Regions from separate parts of the Caballeronia sp. DA-9 genome, predicted to be linked through region 2. Evidence: riboswitches for the same ligand, from Rfam matches in the RefSeq annotation. Region 2 holds a riboswitch; each other region holds the start of a gene.
The links. Region 2 has a riboswitch for cobalamin ahead of cobW (cobalamin biosynthesis protein CobW). Riboswitches for the same ligand answer to the same signal wherever they lie in the genome.

Region 1 (7,763 bases), on a different replicon from region 2:
GCGCCGCGGGCACGATCGCGATCAGCGCGATCACCAAGGCAATCAACCCGGGCCAGGGCATTGCAACACCGTTCAGGTCGCCGGTCAGCCAGAACACCATGCCGCGCAGGCGGTTCTCGGGCGCAATGGCAAGCATCAGTGTGATCAACGCGCCCCAACCCGCCGCGATCACCGCGCCGGTGAGCAACAATCTCGGCGATGCATCCTGCGGTTCGCCACGCCATAACTCTCGCCGGGCAAGGCCGAGGACGAGCAGTATCGATAAAAACGCGCCGGCGAATGCGGCAACGTCGACACTCCACCATGACATCGAGAACAGCATGGCGGCAAGCGCGAACGCCGCCGCGCCGCCGGACACGCCCAGCACATACGGTTCGGCCAGCGGATTGCGCAGCAGGACTTGCAGCAGCGCGCCGGCCATCGCGAGCAACGCGCCCGATGCAAAGCCGCCAAGCGCGCGCGGCAAACGCAGGCTACGCACGATTTCGTCGAGCACGTCATTACCCGGCGATACAAGCGCATGCATGACGCGCGCGGGCGACACGGGCACGCTTCCAATTGCCAGCGACGCAATCAGCACGGCCGCCGCCGCGAAGGCGAGCGCGATCCAGATCATGAAGGCGCGTTGGGCGTCCATGCGCGGGGCGGCCATCCGCCTGGCGTTATCGCGCTTCACCGCTGCTGCCAGCCGAGCGTGATGTAGACGCCGCGCCGTGGCGTGTTGTACGAATACGCAAGCTGATAGTCCTTGTTGAACAGGTTGTCGATGCGCGCGCCGACGTACCACGACTTCGTGATGTCATACCGCGCCGACAGATTCACCAAACCATAACCGCCGAGCGTGGAATCGAAGTCCTCGCGTGCGCCGCTCGTGATCCATTCGCCGCCGACGCGCCAGCCGCCTATCGACCGGTTCACGGCGAGCGTCGCAAAACGCCGGGCGCGGCGCGTGAGGTCCTGCTGATTGGTTTCATCGACAGGATTTTGCAGCGTGAACGACGCGCGGACATCCGTGCGTCCCACATGCCCTTGCCACGATCCTTCAAGTCCCTGCACTTTCGCGCGCCCCACATTCTGCGCGATAAAAAAGCCGCTGCCGTCCGACACGTAGTCGATCAGGTTCGTGTAACGCGTCTGGAATGCGGTCAGCCGCAGGATTCCCACCGCGCCCGATGCATATTGCAGCGCGCCTTCGACCGAGTGGCTGCGCTCGGGTTGTATCGATGGATTGCCGCTGAACGGATAGTACAGATCGTCGAAGCTCGGCGCGCGGAATGCGTCGGAATAGCTGAGCGTGGCTTTCCAGTGGGCATCGAAATAGTAGCCGTAGCCGAGGTAATAACTATTGGCGCCGCCAAAATCCGAATACTGGTCGCGCCGCACGTTCGCCTGAAATTGATTCGCGCCGAAGTTGCCCACGTAACCCGCGAAACCCGAATTCACATGGCGATCCGGCGCGGTGAGCTGATCCGAATCCAGAGTCTGGTCGAGATGTTCATAGCCGAACACAAACTTGTGGTCCGGCGTCAGCGCGAGATCGTTCTGCCAGGTGTATTGACGGTTTTCGGAATTGAACTTGCTGTCGTAGACGCCGTTCAACTCCGTGTTCGCACGGTCCTGCCCCTGCGCCACGGTGAAATGCGTGGTCCAGTTATCGGTGATCTTGCCGTTCGCAAACACCGAAGTAGAGCGCACGCGGTTGTGCGATTCGTTGTCGTCGGTGGGCAGGCCGAAAGCGTTATCGAAACTATTGATACCGTTTGATTGCAGGAAGCGCACGCCCGCGTCCCATTTGCTCGAGAACTGGTGCCGCAACGTTGCCGACACGCTCTCGTTGAGATAGCCGTTCGCATTCGGGTTCACATTCGGCGAGGTTGCCGGATCGATCGATGAAAACCCGTCCGTCTTTTCGCGCGAGAGCGTCACGCTGAAGGTGGTGCGCCCGTCTTTATCAAGCGCGCCGTTTGCGCCAACCTGCTGGCGCTGCGTGTGATAGCTGCCTACCTCGTTCTCGAAGTTGAAGCGCGGCGGATGATCGCCGCCGTCCTTCGTGAAGATCTGCACGACGCCGCCCACCGCACTCGATCCATACAGCGCCGACACATTACCGTTCACCACTTCCACGTGGTCGATCTGATCGAGCATGAGTTGCGAGAGTTGCGCGGCGCCCAGTCCGGCGGATTCCACCCGCACGCCATCGATCAACACGAGCGACTGCGCCGACGACGCACCGCGCAAGAACAAGCTCGCGCTCGAACCCGGGCCGCCGTTGCGCGTGATCTGCGCGCCTGCGCCGAGCGCGAGCAGGCCGGCGACGTCGGTGGCATTAGTATCGGCGATATCCTGCTGATCGAAAAGCGTTGTCTGCGCGATGGAATCGGCGAGTTTTTGCGGCGCGCGAGTCGTCGTCACCACGACGGGCGCAAGCGTGACAGGTTCGCTGGAACCCACGGTAGTTGCCGATACGGACTGGGCACTCGCGACAACGGGTAAACTGCCGCAAAGCAGCAGCACGGCGCGGGTAATGGGTGAAACCATGATGTAGGACGATCCTGTAAATGCATGCGCGACCCGCTCCCCGCAAGTCCATGCGTGACGAGCACGGCCGCGAGGCGATGCTCTCCCCGAGGCCGGTATCCGGGCTGACGACGCGTCGGCCCGCCTTCCCGCGCCAAAGGCGCAGTGGCATAAGCGTGGCGTCCGTGCCATTTCGAGTCGTGAAATGCCGTTGAAATGCCGCGAGGCGGCCGGACGTTACGCGTGGGACCGGCTTGCAACTTGCGTTGCGGTCGCTTACCGTTGCGGGGGCAGCGCAGGTTGGCGCGGTCCAGGCGGACTTTGCTCCCTGCTTCCCGTTTAACTGCGCATGCTGGATCAAGCGTGCGCGAGCACCAAGGTGGCGCGAGTTTAAGAGCGGCGCGCGAACCCGTCAAGAAAGCGGGAACATGCCGCCGTGCGGGACATTGCCGCATTTGATCGGGCGTTCGATTCACCCGTGTTTTCATGCGGTCAGACAAGTTTCGAACAAATTTGAAGCGGTAGTTTGAAAAGCGCCGATTGGCTCGCCGTCACGCAGTCGAATGGCGGCGGAATTTAACTGGATAAATCATTTCCCCTTACGAATAAAGGCTCGCGCCAATGCATTGACTTCCAACTGCTGTTACGTCTGGAAACGAACCAAATTTCTGAAGCGCCAGCGAAGCGCGCTAAAATGCGAGGTCTTAAGAGGACGCAGCACATGCTCAACGAACTCGAATCACTGTCACAAAATATTGGCCGGCTGATCAAGATCAGCGAACGCCATCATCAGGCGCATGACGCAATTGCCCAGCAACTCGACCAGTTGCGCGCGGAGTTTGCGGGTGCGCAGGAAGAACTCGCGCAAATGCGCGAGGAACGCGACGCCCTGATGGCGGAGCGTGATTCGTTATCGGCGAAAATCGACGATGCGCAAGTTCGTCTCAACGCAATTCTCGAAAAATTGCCGCGCGCGAAAAGCGCACCCGAGCCGGATAACCAGCTTGCCCTTTTGCCTCCCGATGCCAGCATCGAACCGGACACCGCCGAAGCGGCGCACGGCGCGTTGCACGAGGAATCACACCATCACGGAGAAAAGGCATGACGACCAAGCAGATCGAGGTATCCATTCTTGGCGCGCCGTACCGCCTCGCTTGCTCGCCAGAAACGGAAGGTGCACTGCGTGAAGCGGTTGCGCGCGTGGATGCGGAAATGTCGAAGGTGCGCAATGCAAGCAGCGTGCGTGGCACGGATCGGATTGCGGTAATGGCGGCGTTGTCGCTTGCGTCGGAATTGCTCAAGTTGCAGAACAGCGTGCGTCACGGCGAAGCGTTCCCTGCCGAAGAAATTCGCCGCACCATGCATCAAATGAATGAACAGCTTGGCGTGGTGATTTCACAATACGAAGCGCAGTGAATTCCAGCGTGCACATGTTTGCTAACGCTTGGGGCGCATGTGATGTCGTGGACGTTATTGCATTGCGCACACGGTTCGACGCCATGCAATCGACATAAAGTTTTCCTGTATCAGTGCTGCATCGTCGGGACGATTGGTGTACAGTGATTGCTCCCTGCCTGGTTTGCCAAGGTCATATATTCCTTGAACCAATGCCATTGTGCACGGTTGTGGGATCTTGTAGCACTGGCGAGCGCGTCACTCTGTCTGATGAGCCCAAGGTGTTGCTTACTGCGACCAATCTTGAACCCAGGTTCAGGATGCCGGCCTAGCGGCTTGGGCGGGGACCTGATTGAGCAGCATGCGTGAAGTTGCGCGCAAGGCTGCACGTAACATGCTTGACCCAAGCGAACGGCGTCGGAAATTTTCCGATGCCGTTTTCTTTTTGTACGGGTGTGCTGTGAACATTCAAGCAGCGCATCTTTTTCCGCGAGCCACGTTCATGCGCTATTGGCTGATGAAGTCAGAACCGGACGAAGCGAGCATCGACCATCTCGCGCATGCTCCGAAAAAAACCTTGCCCTGGACTGGCGTGCGCAATTACCAGGCGCGCAACTTCATGCGCGACGGCATGCAGATCGGCGACGGCGTTCTCTTTTACCACTCGAGTTGTCCGCAGCCGGGCATTGCCGGTATTGCGAAAGTATCGTCCGCGGCTTACCCCGATCCCACGCAGTTCGATTCATCCAGTCCTTACTACGATCCAAAGTCATCGCCGGAAAAGCCACGGTGGCTTCTTGTCGATGTTCACTTCGTCAAGAAGACACCGCTCATCCCGCTTTCCGCGCTTCGCGATCACGCAGAGCTTGCCGACATGCAGGTGCTTGCCCGAGGCAATCGTTTATCGATCACGCCTGTGACCGAGGCGCAATGGCGCTTTATCACCGAACATTTTTTGTAACGTCATTAAAGGAAACCGAAGGGAACTTCGTGAGCACGTGCGTCAACTAAGCATCGGTCACAATGACGTGCACTCATGCATACGGAGTTAATCGATGACAAAGAAAAACACCACTTCGGCACTCGCGGCCATTGCCCTGCTTGCTGGCGCTGCCATGGCGCAGGGCGCGTCCGCGCAAAGCGTGGTGACACAGGCGCAGCCTTCGGGCGTATTGTCGCTTTCTGCGCAAGCAAGCGAAGACGTGCCGCAGGACGTCGTTGATATCACCTTGTTTTACGAGCAGGAAGCGAAGGACGCGGCGTCATTGACGAGCGTGCTCAATCAGCGCGCCGACGCCGCGCTGCGCATGGCGAAGGGCGTCGAAAACGTGACGGCCCATAGCGGCGCGTTCACGGTGTATCCATCGACGGATCGCGACGGCCGTATTTCCGCGTGGCGCGGTCGCACGGAAGTCGTGCTGGAATCGAAGGACTTTACGGTCGCAACGAAGCTCGCCGGGAAAATGAGCGATTCCATGCAGGTGGGCAGCGTGACCTTCTCGTTGTCGCCCGAGGCGCAGCGCGAGGCGGAGCAAAAGCTTTCCACGCGGGCAATCGCTTCGTTCAAGCAGCAGGCGCAGGCTTCGTCGCAGGCGTTCGGCTATAGCGGCTATGCAATTCGTGAAGTGAATATCGGGCATAACGGCTCGTCACCGAGACCGGTAATGATGATGGCAGCCAGGAGCATGAGCGCAGACGCAAAGATGGCCGCGCCCATGGCGCTTGAAGCGGGCACGTCGACCGTGACCGTGAATGTGTCCGGGTCGGTGCAGATGAATCGTTAAACGCGTCGGCTTGACGGTTTAATAGAGCATCGGTAACGCGTTAAAAAGCCTCGCTCCGCGCGAGGCTTTTGTCGTTCTGCGCGAGTTGATTCGGCAATCAGGATACTTTCGCGGGTTTTGAAGGCATGGCGCGTTCTCTCTTATACGACCAGATCAGCAAACCAATTCCCACGATAATCATTGGCAGGGAAAGCCATTGGCCCATCGATAGATTTGCAGCCAGCAAGCCGAGATAATCATCCGGCTCACGAGCAAACTCCACGGTAAATCGCGCGACGCCATAACCAATTAGAAACACCGCCGAAATCGCGCCAACCGGCCGCTGCTTCCTCGATATCAGCCACACCACAATAAACAACGCAAAACCTTCCAGCGCAATCTCATATAACTGCGACGGATGGCGCGGCAACATTTGGTATCGGTCGAAAATCGCGCGCAGATGCCACTGCGCATCCAGATCGGGATGCTTTTGCAGCCAGACGGCGTCATCGGCGGAAGCGTTCTGGAACAACATGGCCCAGGGCGCATTCGGATTCGTGACGCGGCCCCACAATTCGCCATTGATGAAATTGCCGAAGCGGCCCGCGGCAAGGCCTAGCGGCACCATGGGCGCGACGAAATCAGTGACCTGCAGCCACGTGCGCTTGCGCTGCCACGCGAACACGATCATTGCGGTAATCACGCCGAGCATGCCGCCGTGAAAGGACATCCCGCCTTCCCATACCTTGAAGATATCGAGTGGATGGGCGAGATAAAAACTCGACTTGTAGAACACCACATAGCCCAGCCGGCCGCCCAGGATCGTGCCGAGCACGCCGTAAAACAGGATGTCGTCGATATCTTTCGTGGTCCAGCCCTGCGCCGACACGTAAGGCAGACGCAGCCGGATCCGTCCGATCACAATGCACTGGATGAACGCCAGCAAATACATGAGGCCATACCAGCGCACGGCGAGCGGACCCAGATGAATGGCGATGGGATCGAAATTCGGGTGAATGAGCATGTTTCTATTTACGGGGTGAAGTCACGGCAGCGCCGGGACGGTGGCTGCATGAGCGCGCACTATATCGATAAAACCGGCGAGCACCGGGCTGACCTCCGCCGCGCGCCAGACGAGTCCGGTCTCGACCACGAGCCCGGATTCGAGCAACGGACGATACACCACTCCGGTCCTTCGCAGATGACGCAGCGACTGCGGCACGAGCGCGACGCCCATTCCAGCCGACACCAGACTGACAATGGTCTGCATCTGGATTGCCTCCTGCCCGATACGCGGCATCAGCCCGGCCGCGCCGTAGCAGCCCATAATCATGTCATAGAAATCCGGCGCGAGACGGCGCGGAAAGACGATGAGCGGGGCATCGGCGAGTTGATGGAGGCTCACCGGCGTGTCCGACCACTCGGCAGCGCCCTGCCCGAGTCCGGCGGCGGCGTCGCTCGACATCGCGATGACAAGCGGCTCGCGAGCGATCGGCAAGTACGAGAGCGCGACGGCATGGCGCGGCGGCAGGGGCGGAATGACCAGGCCGGCATCGATACGCCCGGCGACCAGTTCCTCCACCTGCACGTCGCTGGTTGCTTCCACGAGTTGCAGCCGCACGCCAGGATAACGCGCGCCGAAATCGCGCAGCAGCAACGGCAGCAGTCCGTAATCCGCGGTGGAAACGAACGCCAGCGACAACACGCCCGCTTCGCCTCGCGCGAGCGACTGCGCGAGCGGCCTGAGAGAATCGGCGCCCGCCAGCAGCCGGCGCACTTCCGGCAGCAAATCCTTGCCAACCGGCGTCAGCTCGACCGAGCGCTTGGTGCGCACGAACAGCGCCACGCCGAGCATCTCTTCGAGCGAGCGGATGGCCTGCGACAAAGGCGGTTGCGTCATCGCGAGCCGCGCGGCGGCGCGCCCGAAATGCATTTCCTCCGCAACGGTCACAAAATATCGCAACAATCTGAGTTCGATGTTTCGCGTTTCCACTAATACCTTCCACGACCTAATCGACCCTGAATAATATATTGGACACGCGTTCTCAGAAGCTCCATCCTTCTGCGATCAGATAAAAAATATTCTCA
Region 2 (7,763 bases):
GCTGGTAGATGGCCTCGCCTTCCTTGCCGGTCGTTGCGTGCGTGGCCATGAGAACGGGCGGCATGCCGGTCACGACCGACGAGTAATGGAACGTGTGCCCGGTGCTCATGCCATGACGGCTTTCAATGCGTTGCATCGCAAGGCGGGAAAGACGTTTTTGCATCTTCGCATCTCCCGGTAAAAGTCCGAGCATGGCGTGTTGCGTGCCTTCGATATCGGTCAGCGAGTCGAGAAGGTACAGCATGCCGCCGCATTCCGCGACGACCGCTTTTTTCGCATCGACGTGCGCGCGGATCGAGGCTGCGGTCGTTACGTTCGCGGCGAGGCGCGCGGCGTGCAGTTCGGGATAGCCGCCCGGTAAATAGAGCGCATCAGCGTGAGCAGGGAGGGGTTCGTCGGCCAATGGCGAGAAGGTCGAAATCGTGGCGCCCAGCGCCTTCAGCAGATCCAGATTGGCCGGGTACACGAATGAAAACGCCGCGTCGCGCGCGATTGCAATGTGCAGACCTTCGAGCAAACGTGGCGGCGGCTCTAGCGCCTCGTCGGAGAAATCGATTGCCGGCGGCAACTCGCGCAAGGCCGTCTCGGCGATAGCATCAGCGGCGCGATCCAGCCTTGCGTCTAGGTCTGCAATTTCAGCCGCCTGCGTCAAGCCGAGATGGCGGCCGGGTAACGCAACATCGTCCATGCCTGGCAAGTAGCCGCAATAGCGCACGCCTTTGGGAATCGCTTCGGACAGCATTTGCGCGTGCCGTTGCGACGCCACGCGATTGGCCAGCACACCATGGAACGGCAAATCCGCACGATACCGCGCGAGCCCGAACGCGAGCGCGCCGAACGTTTGCGCCATGCCGTGGGCGCCAATGACGGCCAGCACCGGCACGCCAAACGTGGTGGCGAGATCGGCGCTGCTGGGCGTGCCGTCGAAAAGACCCATCACGCCTTCTATCAGGATCAGGTCGGCCGTTTGCGCCGCTTCGGCGAGCAGTGCGCGGCAGCCGCGCTCCCCTACCATCCACAAATGCAATGCGTAAACAGGCGCGCCGGATGCACGTTCAAGAATCATCGGATCAAGAAAATCCGGGCCGGTCTTGAAGACGCGCACGCGCAAGCCACGGCGCGTGTGATGGCGCGCGAGTGCTGCTGTGACCGTGGTTTTACCCTGGTTCGACGCAGGCGCGCTGATGAACAATGCGGGGCAGGCGCGCACGTCAGAACTCGACGCCGCGTTGCGCCTTTACCCCTTGCTCGCGATACGGATGCTTGACCGCGCGCATCTCCGTCACGAGGTCCGCGGCCTCCACCAACGCTTCCGGCGCGTGACGTCCCGTGACGACGACATGCAGCATCGGGGGCCGTGCGTTGAGCACACCGAGCACTTCATCGAGTGGCAGGTACTCGTACTTCAGCACCGTGCAGAGTTCGTCGAACACGACCATCTGATATTCGCCGCTTTCGATCATCTGGCGCGCCGCGTCCCAGCCTTTTCGAGCCGTGGCGATATCGGCATCGCGATTCTGCGTGTCCCAGGTATAGCCGTCGCCCATCGTGATGAAATCGCAGTTGGCGATTGCGCCGAGGAAATCGCGTTCGGACGTGTGCAACGCGCCTTTGATGAACTGCACCACGCCAAGCCGCATGCCGTGGCCAAGCACGCGCACGGCCATGCCAAAGGCCGCCGTGGTCTTGCCTTTTCCCGTGCCCGTATTCACGATCAGCAGGCCCTTTTCAACCGACGCCTGCGCCTGCTTTTTCTCGTGGCCTTCCTTGCGCCGCTGCGTCATGCGCAGGTGCGATTCTTCATCCGTTTTCATCACGTTTTCCCGGTTACTGTCAGTTATTTGGCTTGTCTTCGGCAATAGCCACGGTCACGCCATCCAGCGCGATTTTGGCCCGCACGATCCGGCCATGACGCGACGCAAGCAGCGCGCAAGGCTCGCATACTCCATCTACACCGATAAGCGTCCGGACCTGTTCCGACGCACACGTAGGCACTTGCGCGACGCGTTCCTTCGAAAAAAACGCTATGGGCAAGTGGTGAAGTGCGGCGAATTCGAGCAGCGCGGTTTCATCCTGCTTGTCATCAATCGATGCCAACGCGCGGACCTTCGAGATCGACGCAGCTTCGAGGGCCGTGAAGACCGCCGCTTGAATCTGCGCCACGCTCACGCCGCGCCTGCACCCTATGCCGATGACCCAAGTGCTCACGATCGTGCTCCATCCGCGAGTCTGAAACGCACGCGACAAAGCCGGCAAGAACACTGCGAATATGAATTCATGTAAGACGATAAATGCGTTACGTCCTTCATCCGTCCCTCGCGGATGCGGCGTCCGGCGCGTCTGTGACGCGCCACTTGCGCTGGCCGGTATCCGGGCTTGGCGACCGCATTCGCTTGAGCCTTCCCGCTCCTGGGAGCAGTGGCAGTGAAGCAAATGTACGCTGAGGTCCGACAGGTCGCCAGGAAGCAACCGAACAATCCGAACCAGCGTGGGTCGCGTACCGTTGCGGGGACAGCACAGGTTTTTCATATGCGGCAAGACGCCAGGAATAAGCGCTCCTGCATCCTGTTTCCCGTTTAACTACGCGCGCAGGAAAAGCGCGCGTGAGCACCAGACGCGCGCCAAAGATAGCACAGGGATGCGTGCTAGCGCTCGGCTTTCCCGTTCCCTTATTCTTGGCCGTGAATCGCCGCAATCTTGACCGCGACGCCTCGCGAGCCTAGACTTGGCGCAGTTTCTGGTGCTCGCGCGCGGTCTCTGCCGCGCGCAGTTAAACGGGAAGCAGGGAGCGCCGCCGGATCCTCGTGCGCGCCAACCTGCGCTGCCCCCGCAACGGTAAGCGAAAGTTGCGCGACGTTTCAGGCATTGCCTCACGCCATATCACGCTTCGCGCAGCAAAGCCGGCTTCGAACACCACTGCATGCGTATTGCATGCGGGAAGGTGAAGCGGCATTTTCGCCAGCCCGGATACCGGCCGGAACGAATCAGCACTTGGAGCGACCAGTGCCGCGGGGATGCGGCACATGCTCGACACTTTCATCATGCTTTTCCGGATTGCAGCTTTGTATGCGTGTCAGGTGGCGGCGCGAGCGGCACTTATTGCTTGCGTGACACAACGGCGCTTCAGGTTGTTTCCGGCGACAGCGGACAATCGATACAACGGAGCAACGGATGCAAATGCGCAAAATCCCGGTCACTGTCGTCACGGGTTTCCTCGGCAGCGGCAAGACCACGTTGATGCGGCACATCCTTGAAAACGCCAAAGGTTTGCGGATCGCGGTGATCGTGAACGAATTCGGCGAACTGGGTATCGACGGCGAGATTCTCAAGGGCTGCAACATCGGTTGCGAGGACGAAAGCGCGACAGATCAACCGAACCTTTATGAGCTTTCGAACGGATGTCTCTGCTGCACCGTGCAGGAAGAGTTTTATCCGGTCATGGAGCAACTCGTCGAGCGCCGTGAGCAGATCGATCATGTGTTGATCGAGACGTCGGGCCTTGCATTGCCCAAGCCGCTGGTCCAGGCGTTCAACTGGCCGTCGATCAAGAATGCGTTCACTGTTGACGCCGTTGTAACCGTGGTCGATGGTCCCGCTGCGGCAAGCGGCCAGTTTGCTGCCAACCCGCAAGCCGTGGACGAACAACGCCGCGCCGATCCGAATCTCGATCATGAATCGCCATTGCATGAGTTGTTCGAAGACCAGTTGGCGTCGGCGGATCTCGTGATTCTCAACAAGACCGATCTCATCGATGAAGCGCAGCAACGCGCCGTCGAAACACTGATTCTTGGCGAGATTCCGGCGGGCGTGAAGATCGTTCCGGCGCAGATGGGGCAACTCGATCTGCATACCTTGCTCGGACTCGAAGCGGCGTCGGAGGCAACGATTCACCTGCGCGCGGATCATCACGGTTCGGCGGACGACGAGGGCCACGCGGATCATCATCACGACGATTTCGATTCTGTCGTGGTGCAGGCGCGCGTCGAGTCGCGCGAGGCGGCGGTCGCGGCGTTGCGCACGCTGGTTAATGCCAACACGATCTATCGCGTGAAGGGTTTCGCCGCGTTGCCGGGCACGCCTATGCGCCTTGTCGTTCAAGGCGTGGGACAGCGGTTCGATACATACTTCGATCGCCGATGGACAGCCGCCGAGTCGGCCGACGCAACCAGCCGCTTCGTGTTGATCGGAGAAGATCTCGATCAGGAGCGCCTTCAACACGCGCTGCTCGACGCGCTCGCCAACGCACCGGTCCAGGCCTAAGCCGTGCATCTGTTACGCACGACGCCCGGTGGTTTTGTCGATGACGCCGCGGGCGTCATGCGCATCGACCAGACGCCGGCGCCTATTGTCGTGCTGAGTTCGGCCGACACCACGCTGTCGCTTCTTGCGAGCGTGGTGCCGAATCTCGAAGCCCAATTTCCAGCCGTGCGCCTCGCCAACCAGGCGTTCTTGCGTCAACCGGCGTCGGTTGATTTTTACGTCGACGATGTGCTCAAGCATGCACGCGTGATCGTGATCGATCATCTGGGCGGCGAGGCTTACTGGCCTTACGGCATCGAGAGCATTACCACGCTGGCACGCAAGAACGGTCAGATGCTCGTGATGTTCTCCGGCGACTTGCAGGAAGATCCGAACCTTGTTGCCAAGAGCACGGCGGAGCCCGCGTTGTGCGATCAGCTCTGGCGTTATCTGCGTGAGGGCGGCGCGCAAAATGCGGAAGCGTTTCTACGTTGTATTGCGTTCAGTGCGCTGGGATATGGGCGCGAAGCCGACCCGCCGGTTCCGTTGCCTGCGGTCGCGATCTATCATCCGGCGCGGCAGATCGCGACTGTGGATGACTGGCGGAAAAGATGGACGCAGAACGCGCCCGTGGTCGCCGTGTTGTTCTATCGCGCCCATTTGCAGTCCGGAAATACCGATGTATTCGACGCGTTGATCGACGCACTCGAAGCGCAAGGGCTGAATCCGTTGCCGATTGCAATGGCGTCGCTCAAGGACCCGTTGAGCCGCGAAGTCGTGCAGCAACTGTGCGCGGATAACCATGCATCGCTGGTATTGAACACGACCTCGTTCGCGGCCGGCGTCATTGACGACCCCGCGCCGTTCGAACTCGCGGGCGACGCACCCGTGCTGCAGGTCATTCTGAGCGGCGGTAATCGCGACGACTGGGTGAAGGACAATCACGGGCTGACATCGCGCGATATAGCCATGCACGTCGCGCTGCCTGAAGTGGACGGCCGCATCATCACGCGCGCGATCAGCTTCAAAGGCCTTGCATACAGATGCAAGGCAACGCAGGTCGATGTCGTGCGGTATCAGCCCGATCCAGAGCGCGTGCGATTCGTCGCTGAATTGAGCCGGCGCTGGTGTCGCCTGCGGCACGCGCCAAACGCCGAGAAGCGTATCGCGCTCGTGCTCGCAAACTATCCGCTGAGCGAAGGGCGCATTGGTAATGGCGTGGGGCTCGATACGCCGGCATCCGTCGTGAACATTCTGTCCATGCTCGCGCGCGCAGGATATGGAACGCAGGAAATTCCCGTCGACGGCGACGCATTGATGCAGGCGCTGACCTCCGGCGTGACCAATGATCCGGTCGTGCGCGACATGCGTCCCGCGTTGCAGAGCCTTGCGCTCGATGACTATCTCGACGCATTCCACAAGCTCCCTGTCGACGTACAGCAAGAAGTGAGCGCTCGCTGGGGTCCGCCCGAAAGTGATCCCACCGTGCGGCGCGGCCGCTTCATGATCGCGGGCTGGCGCTGCGGGCAGGTGTTCGTCGGCATTCAACCGGCGCGCTCTCGCGAACGCGGCGACTATGCGAGCTATCACGATGCCGAACTCGTGCCGCCGCATTCGTATCTCGCGTTCTACTTCTGGCTGCGCTTGCGCTTTAACGTCGATGCAGTCGTGCACGTGGGCAAGCACGGCAATCTGGAATGGCTGCCGGGCAAGAGCGTCGCGTTGAGCGCGTCGTGCTGGCCCGACCTGACCCTTGGCGCAATGCCGCATCTGTATCCATTCATTGTCAACGACCCCGGCGAGGGCAGCCAGGCGAAGCGGCGTGCACAAGCGGTGATCATCGACCACCTGATGCCGCCGCTCACGCGCGCTGAAAACTATGGGCCTTTGCAAGACCTCGAACGTCAGGTCGATGAGTATTACGAAGCGCTGATGGTCGATCCGCGCCGCGCGAAGCTGTTGCGAAAGACGATTCTGGCAAGCATCGTGGAGCATAAGCTGCATGAAGAACTGGGACTCGAAAAGCCGCGCGACGCCGACACGGAAAACGCATTGCTCAATCGTGCGGACGCATATCTGTGTGAGCTTAAAGAGGCGCAGATCCGCGATGGCCTGCATGTGTTTGGCGTGTCGCCACAGGGCGTTCAACGCCGCGACACGTTGCTTGCGTTAGGCCGTTATCCAACTGGCGACGGGCAGGGCGAAAACGCGAGCGTGCTGACCGCGCTGGCTCGCGATCTGCAATTGGGCGAAGCATTCGATCCTCTGGATGCCGACTGGACCGCGGCATGGACCGGACCGCGCCCGGCCGAACTCGCGCGCATGGTCAATGCACCCTGGCGCCATCACGGCGATACGCGCGAGCGTCTTGAACTGCTTGCAACATCGCTGCTGGAAGGCAATGCGGATGCCATTGGACCGCACACATCGCAAGTGCTCGAGCGGCTAAACGGCGATCTGGTGAGCCGGCTCGATGCGTGTGGTCCGCAAGAACTGCTGCAGCTTCAGCGCGGTCTCGACGGACGTTTTGTGCCGCCGGGTCCGAGCGGCTCGCCATCGCGCGGCAGACCGGACGTTCTTCCCACCGGGCGCAACTTCTACTCCGTCGATACCCGCGCCGTACCCACACGCGCCGCGTGGACGCTTGGCTTGAAGTCCGCAAACATGCTCATTGAAAGGCATCTTCAGGAGCATGGCGATTACCCGCGCGCGATCGGTCTGTCGGTGTGGGGCACTGCGACCATGCGTACGGGCGGCGACGATATCGCGCAGGCAATGGCGTTGATCGGCGTGCGTCCGAAATGGGCGGCGGGCAGCAATCGCGTGACGGACTTCGAGATCTTGCCGATCACGATTTTCAACCGGCCGCGTATTGACGTGACGCTGCGTGTATCGGGCTTCTTTCGCGATGCATTCGCGAACCTGATGCATCTCTTCGATGCCGCTGTTCAGGCGGTCGCCGAACTCGACGATGAAGGCGAAGACATCAATCCAATCCGCGCGCGCATCATGCGGGAACGCGACGAACACATTGCCCGTGGACTCGACGCGAGGCAAGCGCGTTTGCGTGCAGGCTGGCGCGTGTTCAGCACGAAACCCGGTGCGTATGGCGCGGGCTTGCAGGAGATGATCGACGCGAGGCAATGGCAGAACGACGCGGATCTCGCACGCGGATTTCAGAGTGCCGGCGGCTACGCATACTCGCAAACGGGCGATGGCGTGGACGCGCGGGAATCGTTTGGCGCGCGTTTGTCGACGCTCGACGTGGTGGTTCAGAACCAGGACAACCGCGAGCATGACCTGCTCGATTCAAACGACTATCACCAGTTCCAGGGCGGCATGGTGGCGGCCGTGCGCCATCTTTCGGGCGCGCAGCCGCAAGCGTACAACGCCGATCACAGCAATCCCGCATCGCCACGCATACGCACCTTGCAGGAAGAGATTTCGCGCGTGATCCGCTCGCGCGTGGTCAACCCGAAATGGATCGACGGCGTGAAGCGTCATGGTTACAAAGGCGCGTCCGA
Region 3 (7,763 bases), on a different replicon from region 2:
ACGCCGGTATAACCCGCCATGCGAGACTTCAGGCCTAACGCAAGCATCATCTCCGTGAGATTGACGTCGTTGCTGACCGCGTGTTCGGGCGCATGCTGGAACACGACTTCGCGGTTGCAGCTTCGAACCGTGACCGGATAATGCGCCGCGCGTGCTTCCGAACTGACCAGCAGCAGCGCCAACAACGCAGTCGTGAACGGTTTGATCATGTCGAGTGAATGAGGGTGATGCGAGGGCATCGTGAAACGGGATGAAGGTCCACGATGGCATCGACATTGAATACGGCCTTCAACATGGCAGGCGTCAGCACGTCGTGCGGCTTGCCGTGCGTGACGATCGCGCCATTCGCGATCACATATAACCGGTCGCAAAAAGCCGCAGCAAGATTCAGGTCGTGCATGGTGGCGAGCGTCGTGATGTTCTGGTCCTTGACGAGCTTGAGCAACTCGATTTGATGGCGCAGATCCAGATGGTTCGTGGGTTCATCGAGCATCAGCACCGTTGGGCGCTGCACCAGCGCGCGCGCCAGCAATGCACGCTGTTTCTCGCCGCCCGAGAGCGAAGCGAACGCGCGTTCCCGTGCGCTCCACAGATCGACATCGCGCAACGCGCCTTCAACAATGCGTGCGTCCTCAGGCGTGGCACCGTCGAGCAGACGCTTGTGCGGCGTGCGCCCCATGCGCGCTATCTGTTCGACCGTCAGGCCGAAATCATCGGGCAGTTCCTGCAGCAACACGGCAATACGCTGCGCGGCCCATCGCGGCGACGCGCCCCAAACATCGGTCTGATCGAGCGACACCGAGCCTTCATGCGGCTTCGAAAAGCGAAATGCGCAGCGCAGCAAGCTGGTCTTGCCGCTCCCATTCGGACCGATCAGGCCGACGAATTCCCCGGCCTCCACATCCAGCGTGATCTCGCGCAGCAAGTGCGCCTGGCGGTGCTGCTCGCGTTCGGCGGGAGACCAGCTTAGATGATCGACGTGAAGTCCGCAGGACATGGTCAGAAGTTCATGGTGGCGACGACTTCGGCGGACCGGGCGGGCCCGAGCAGCCATTGCGTACCGTTATTCGCCGAGGTCACGGCGTAAGCGCGGTTGGCAAGGTTGCGCAGATAAAGCGCGATGTTGACCTGCCGCGTGGCTTGCCATTGTGCGGACAGGTCGAAGACCGTGTACGAAGGCACGTCGACGGAATTGGCATTGTCGCCGTATCGCCGGCCAACGTAGCGCAGGCCCGAACCGATTACCCAGTCCGCTGCGGGCCTGTAGGTCAGCCACAGGTTGGCCGTCTGCTCCGGGATGTTCAACGGCACGTTGCCGGCGCGCGATACCGCGACGCCGTTCACGGTCTCGTTGAAGTCGTCGTAGCGGGCGCGCAGCAAGGCCGCATTCGCCTCGATAGAAAATCCCCAGCCGAGCTTGAATGCCCCCGACCATTCGATGCCGCGCGACGATTGTTCGCCAACCTGCTGCTGGATCGCGGGATTGAGCGGATCCTGGCTCAACAGGTTCTTCTTCACGATCTGATAGAGCGCGAGCGTCCAGAAGCCGCGACCGTTCATGATGTCCTGCTTAACGCCGGCTTCCAGTTGCTGTCCAGTTGCAAGCTTGAACGCGGTCTGCGCCTGCGACATTGTGATCAACGAACCCACGCTGTCGGCGCCGCGCGTGTATTGTCCGTAGACGGACATCGACGGCGTGAGCTGGTAGACAAGTCCGAGACGCCATCCAGCGTTCGACAAGGTCTTGCTGAAAGTGCTGCCATTGCCGAGTTGCTGGCGCCAGAAATCGACGTAGTCATAACGCGCGCCCCCGACCACCGACACACGCGGCGTCAACTCTAAGCGGTCTTCGGCGAAGAGGGCGGCTTGCCGGGTGCGCGTGTAGAACTCCGGCACGGTCGGGTCGCTGCTCGCGAACACGCCCGGGTCGAAGCTGTCGGCATTGACCATCGACGAACCATCGAAAGGCGTGTTGCTGTCGCGCTGGAAGGTGATCTGGTTCGCCTCCGCGCCTATGACGAAACGGTTCGCGTGACCCATGGCGTTGCCATCGAAGGTCGCGTCGAGACGATTGCCGATTTGCCGCTCATGATGAATGATCTCGATGTAGTCGCTGCGCGTAATCTCGCGCGTCGATGGATCGAGCAGATAGCTTTCACTATCGCGATAGTGCCGGTTCGTCGTCAGGTAATAGAGCTGGTCGCGAATCGTAATGCCATCGGTTGCGTGATAGATGCCCGAGAGCCGCGTCGACTGATCCATGTAGGCAATCAGCGGATTGCCGACGTTGTAGTTCTTGTAGCGCAACGAGGTATCGAGCGCGCCGTCGTTCACCGGCGTACCGAGATAAGTCGCGGGCCGCTGGCGCCCGTAGTCATAGTCGAGCGTGAAAGACAGGCGCGGCGAAACATCGAGTTTCAACGCGCCGCCAAGCGCGGTCGTGTGCGATTCACCCCGATCCACCCAGCCGTTCGAGCGGTTGTCGCTGACATAGAAGCGGTAGGAGAGCATGGCGCCGAGCGCGCCCGTGGTATCGAAGGCAACGTGCTTCTGGCCTTCCGTACCAATACCCAATTGCACCGTCGTTGCATGGTCGCGCTGCGGCTGCTTCGGCACGACATTCACGACGCCGCCTATCGCGCCCTCGCCATACAGCACTGACGCAGGCCCGCGCAATACTTCAATGCGATCGACGGACCACGTATCGAAAGGGTAGGTCATGGTGCCCGCGCCCGGGTACAGGCGGGTGCCGTCATAGAGTGTCATGACGGATTCCTGGCCGCTGAAGCCGCGCACGCTCAACGCCGTGCCGCCATTGCCGGGCGAGCCGTCGCTGACAAATCCGGTCGCGCGCGTGACGGCGTCCGAGACGCTCTGGTCGCCGCGTTCCGCGATCTGTTTTACGGTGACGGTCTCCACGCTCGCGGGCGTGTCCAGGCTCGAAAGACCAAGGCGCGAGCCAGTGTGTGTGGGCGTTGCGAGCGGCGCGGTATCGATGCTGTTCGTGTCGTTCACCACGACGGGCGGCAATGTCGATGTGGTCTCATCGGCAAATACCGGCGACGCACTGAGCACACATAGGACCGCGAGCGCGGTTCTCTTCGGACGGCGCGATTGATAACCGCACCGGCTTCTCCGGCTGCTATGCGCCGAATTCCAGTTTCGTCCCATCTTGTTCCCCAAAGCGTATGCGTGTCTCGCCGCGCGAGGCAGCGATGACTTCTGTTGTGTGAGCGCTGACGATTCACGGCATGGCCGCGACCAATCGAATCAAGCTGTTCGTGTTGCTTTGTCCAAGGGCGGATATCGGCCGCTGGATGGCAAACGCGATTGATCGGGACAACAGGGACTTGCAGGGAAATGGATAACGCTGGCAGCGTCGGTCATGCGAGGTTCTCCAGGGGTTTCGCGCCCCATCAAAATTGGCTGGATTACGACGCCCAGGTCTGACTTCCGACCCCAAAGGGCCAGTCACAGTGGCGCGACCGCGCCGGATTCTCGCCGGCTTCCAAACGTCGTAGCCGCGCATTTTACGTGCGAAAGTGATCGACGTAAGACAAGTTTCGAAACAAACCAGCGATCGGACAGCCTCCAGATGCGATGTAATATTATTACATTCGTCGTCGGAAGAAACCAGATTATTTCGATGACCAATGGATCTAAGCTCGCAACGCAAGCTTGCACAAGTTGCGGCTCACAACTATATTGGTTGCGAACCGCAACCAATTGGGCCGATCATGGACTTTGTCGATATCCCCGCCAAGCCGCGAGAAACCACGATTCTCGAACTCCGGAATTTCTCCCGAAAACTGGTTCGCGAGCTTGGTTTCATGCGAGCAACGCTGGCCGACAGCGATCTCGCTCCGTCCGCGGTACACGCGATCATTGAAATTGGAACGGCGCCAGGGATAAGCGCCAAAGCCTTGGGCAACATCCTGCGTCTGGATAAATCGAATACGAGCAGGCAGGTAGCCAAGCTGGAAGCTGGCGCGCTCGTGAGGCGCGAGGTCGCAAAAGACGATGCCCGTTCGTCCGGGTTGTATTTGACGGAGGCAGGGCAGAAGCTCCGGAAAAAAATCGACCGGTTTGCGACGGATCAGGTATCCAGCGCGCTCCGGCGCATGGCGCCCTTCGACCAGCAGGCCCTGGTCCGTTCTCTCGCGCTCTACGCCGACGCGCTCGCGCAGGACAACGCTGCTGAAACGGTGGCCCGAGATATCGCGGAGACGGGGATTCAGGAAGGGTATCGGCCGGGCTGTATTGGTGACATTGCAAGCTTGCACGCACGGTTCTATTCGGCGCACTGGAATTTTGGCGTGTTCTTCGAAAAGAAGGTAGCGACAGAGCTTGCGGCGTTTGCCGGTTCATTGCCAGCCAATGGCAAGGCGCTATGGCTCTACATTGAAAATGATCGCGTTCTCGCTTCGCTGGCAATCGATGGAAACGAAAACACAGGCGTTGCCCATTTGCGATGGTTCATTGTGGACGATTCGCTGCGCGGTTGCGGCGTCGGGCGGCAACTGATGTCATACGCCATGAACTATGTCGATGAACGATTCAGCGAAACATATCTCTGGACGTTCAAGGGTCTGGATGCGGCGCGCCATCTTTACGAGTCGTTTGGCTTTCGATTGATCGAAGAAGCCGAAGGAGATCAGTGGGGAAGCAAAGTCGTGGAGCAACGGTTCAGTCGCGGTACGGTCTTGCTTTGATGCGATCAGGTTCGCCTGACGAGGTTTGCGTTCAACTGCCCCACAAGGCCATACAACACGCTCAGGAACGGCGCTGGAATTCCCGCCTTCGATGCAATCTCACAGGGCGCGCCAAGAATCGCTTCGATCTCCAACTGGCGGCCGGCTTCCACGTCCTGAAGCATCGACGTCTTGAACGCGCCGAGCTTGCGTGTCAGCGCGTTGCGGGCGTCGGTGGTCATGGTCAGTTCAATCCCGATCGCCTTGCCAATGCGCCGCGCTTCTTCCATGACGGCAACCACGAGTTCCTTCGTGAGCGGATCGTCGAGGATCACGTCGCCGGTCGAGCGCGTGATTGCGCTGATCGGATTCATGGTCATGTTGCCCCACAGCTTGACCCAGATGTCGCGACGAATGTCGTTGGAGGCAACCACGTCAAACCGGGCGCGGCGCAAAAGCTCTATGGCGTTGGCTGCGCGATCAGCGAGCCGCGCAGACCCGGGCCCGATGATCAGCTCATTGCCGTGGCCTTTCCTGATCACGCCTGGCTCTGCAATCGACGATGAAATATGCACGACGCATCCAGAAGCTTGCGACGGCGGCAGCACTGCCAATACCGCGCCTGCCGGATCCACCGACTCGAGACGTTGACCCGCGAGCGCGCCGCCAAATTCGTGGAGATACCACCACGGCACCCCGTTCATGACCGACACGATATGCGTGCCGGGGCCGACCAGCGGCTTCAGCGAAGCGGCGGCCGCAGTCAGGGCGGGTCCTTTCAGGCAGATGAACAACAGATCCTGTACGCCCAATGTGTCGGGCAGGTCGGTCGCATGAAGGTCGATCACGTAACGATCGTCGCCATCGATTACCGAAAGGCCGTCGCGCTTTATGGCGTCCAGATGCGCGCCTCGCGCAAGCAGACTGACCGGCACGCCCGCGCGCGCAAGCCGGGCTGCCACGATACCGCCAATGGCGCCGCCGCCGACTACAGTGATCTTCGAATCGTGCCTGGTCAAAACTCCGCCTCCTGAAGCGATCCCTGTCACGTTGATCCGGGATTACGCTAAGCTGATGCTATCGATTAATTGATGCGTGCGCAAGCATCGGAAATCCAATACATGTGCGTTGCCATAAAAAGGGCGGATGCCGGAGGAAAGGAATGAACGATACGATCATGATTCAAAGCCTGTTTACCTATCGGTTGCATATGCTTAAGAAACAGACCGACAAGGCCATGAACGGGGCATTCAGCAACGGCATCTCGTTGACGTTGACCGAAGCCCGCGTCTTGCTGAGCGTGGGTTCGTTTGGCGCGCTTTCTGTATCCGATCTTGGACGGGCATCGAATCTGGACCGCAGTCAGGCCAGCCGCGCAACTGACATTCTTGAGAAGAAAGGACTGGTGCAAAAGACGTCGAACACAACCGATGGCCGTGGTGTTGTCGTTACGCTGACCACGAAGGGCAAGCGAACCTATGCACGTGCCACCGTCATTGCGAAAACGCAAAACGACGAGATCCTGGCGGCGCTGCTGCCCGCCGAACGCAAAGCGATCCATTCAATGCTCGCAAGACTTGTCGATGCGCAATGCGCCGAAGAGGCAGTCGAATGAAGTTCAATGCTTGCTTTCATTAATTTCAAAATACGTACACATTCTCCTGACCTTAAGCTCTTGCCTGGCGCGTGAACTTTACGGTCATGCACGCGCTCGCTATAAACAGGATCCGCCAGGAGATTGAACAGCGGGGCTTTGCGCTGCGAAGTCACATCACCGTCACTGAGCGCTGGCAATAATCCGTAAGAATTAAAACACCTTACGGGAAACTACATGAAATACGAACGAAAGCATAAAAAGCTGCCTTTCCCGCTCGGACGCGTCGCCGCAACAATGGCTCTTCTCGGCTTGAGCGTGCTTGCGGGCTGCAACGGCAACGACGACAACGCTAACCCGCCGTCGGTGACGGCTTTTTCAACACTGGACGGCAAGCAGCCGCTCGTTATCGGGCATCGTGGATTGCCGGGTTTGCGGCCTGAAGAAACGCAACCGTCCTATGAACTTGCAGCCGATAACGGCGCGGACGCGCTGGAAGAAGACTTGCACCTGTCGAAGGATTGCGTGCTGGTTGCACGTCATAATCCCTGGCTCTCCGACAACACCAACATTGCCGATGTCGCCAGGACCAATGCGTCGGTGGCGGCCCGCAAACGCGTGGTCCCGGGCGTGTTGGTCAACGTCAAATGGGCGACAACGCCTACCTCGGGGCCTTCGCAATATCTAACCGACCTCACGAATCCCGCTGACCCGAAGTCGGTGCTCAAGTCCCTGATTGTGGATGGCGAAGATCACACGAACGACTGGTCCGTCACCGATTTCACCGCGCAGGAACTGACCACGCTGATTGGCGGCACGACCTTCGACGCCGCCAGCGAGCGTCCCACCGAATTCAACGGCAAGTATCCGGTGCTGACGTTTCAGCAGATCATCGATATCGCCAAGGCAAAGAGCGCGTCGACCGGGCGGCCGATCTCCGTGTATCCGGAAACCAAGAATCCGACCTGGAACAACGCGCAGGCAATCGCGAACGGGTGTGGCGCGCCGGGCAGTCATCCGTTGGAAGACGCGTTGATCAAGATCCTCAACGACAACGGCCTGAACACCCGGACGGCCCCCATTTTCGTGCAGAGCTTCGAGCCGGGCAGCCTGAAATACATGCGCAGCCACGGACTGAATACGAAGGTCGTGCAACTGATCGATGGCTTCGACACCGACTACAAGACGGGCGCGGTCATCTACAACGAGATCACCGACAGCCGTCCGTTCGACTGGACCGTGGCCGGCGATCCGCGCTGGTTCGACGTCATGCTCACGCCCGCGGGTCTTGCCGAGATCAAAACTTATGCCGACGGAATCGGCCCCTGGAAGCCGCAGATCGTGCCGCTGAAAATCACGCCGTTTCCCGCGACGAATCCGGACGGCACGCCGTTCTCCGGATCGACAACGGCAGCGACCACGCAGCCTGCGACGACTGTGATCAGTGACGCGCACAAGGCCGGCTTGTTCGTTCATAT

Region 1: another riboswitch for cobalamin. It lies ahead of ACRWA7_RS20160 (TonB-dependent receptor domain-containing protein); the one in region 2 lies ahead of cobW (cobalamin biosynthesis protein CobW).
Region 3: another riboswitch for cobalamin. It lies ahead of ACRWA7_RS00210 (TonB-dependent receptor); the one in region 2 lies ahead of cobW (cobalamin biosynthesis protein CobW).

Annotation. Positions count from the first base shown of each region.
Region 1 covers NZ_CP195133.1:868,691-876,453, reverse strand. Annotated here, with positions in the region: gene ACRWA7_RS20165 (FecCD family ABC transporter permease) at 1-637, opposite strand, end outside; gene ACRWA7_RS20160 (TonB-dependent receptor domain-containing protein) at 673-2,538, opposite strand; cobalamin riboswitch at 2,611-2,911, opposite strand; gene ACRWA7_RS20155 (ATPase) at 3,239-3,622, shown strand; gene ACRWA7_RS20150 (cell division protein ZapA) at 3,619-3,933, shown strand; RNA gene ssrS (6S RNA) at 4,082-4,263, shown strand; gene ACRWA7_RS20140 (EVE domain-containing protein) at 4,415-4,873, shown strand; gene ACRWA7_RS20135 (SIMPL domain-containing protein) at 4,968-5,696, shown strand; gene lgt (prolipoprotein diacylglyceryl transferase) at 5,794-6,699, opposite strand; gene ACRWA7_RS20125 (LysR substrate-binding domain-containing protein) at 6,721-7,668, opposite strand.
Region 2 covers NZ_CP195132.1:363,868-371,630, forward strand. Annotated here, with positions in the region: gene ACRWA7_RS07960 (cobyrinate a,c-diamide synthase) at 1-1,210, opposite strand, end outside; gene cobO (cob(I)yrinic acid a,c-diamide adenosyltransferase) at 1,212-1,814, opposite strand; gene ACRWA7_RS07970 (cobalamin biosynthesis protein) at 1,834-2,208, opposite strand; cobalamin riboswitch at 2,345-2,631, opposite strand; cobalamin riboswitch at 2,722-2,993, shown strand; gene cobW (cobalamin biosynthesis protein CobW) at 3,172-4,260, shown strand; gene cobN (cobaltochelatase subunit CobN) at 4,264-7,763, shown strand, end outside.
Region 3 covers NZ_CP195131.1:46,633-54,395, reverse strand. Annotated here, with positions in the region: gene ACRWA7_RS00220 (ABC transporter substrate-binding protein) at 1-209, opposite strand, end outside; gene ACRWA7_RS00215 (ABC transporter ATP-binding protein) at 206-997, opposite strand; gene ACRWA7_RS00210 (TonB-dependent receptor) at 1,000-3,171, opposite strand; adenosylcobalamin (AdoCbl) riboswitch at 3,389-3,537, opposite strand; gene ACRWA7_RS00205 (bifunctional helix-turn-helix transcriptional regulator/GNAT family N-acetyltransferase) at 3,738-4,712, shown strand; gene ACRWA7_RS00200 (ketopantoate reductase family protein) at 4,718-5,710, opposite strand; gene ACRWA7_RS00195 (MarR family winged helix-turn-helix transcriptional regulator) at 5,854-6,306, shown strand; gene ACRWA7_RS00190 (glycerophosphodiester phosphodiesterase family protein) at 6,583-7,763, shown strand, end outside.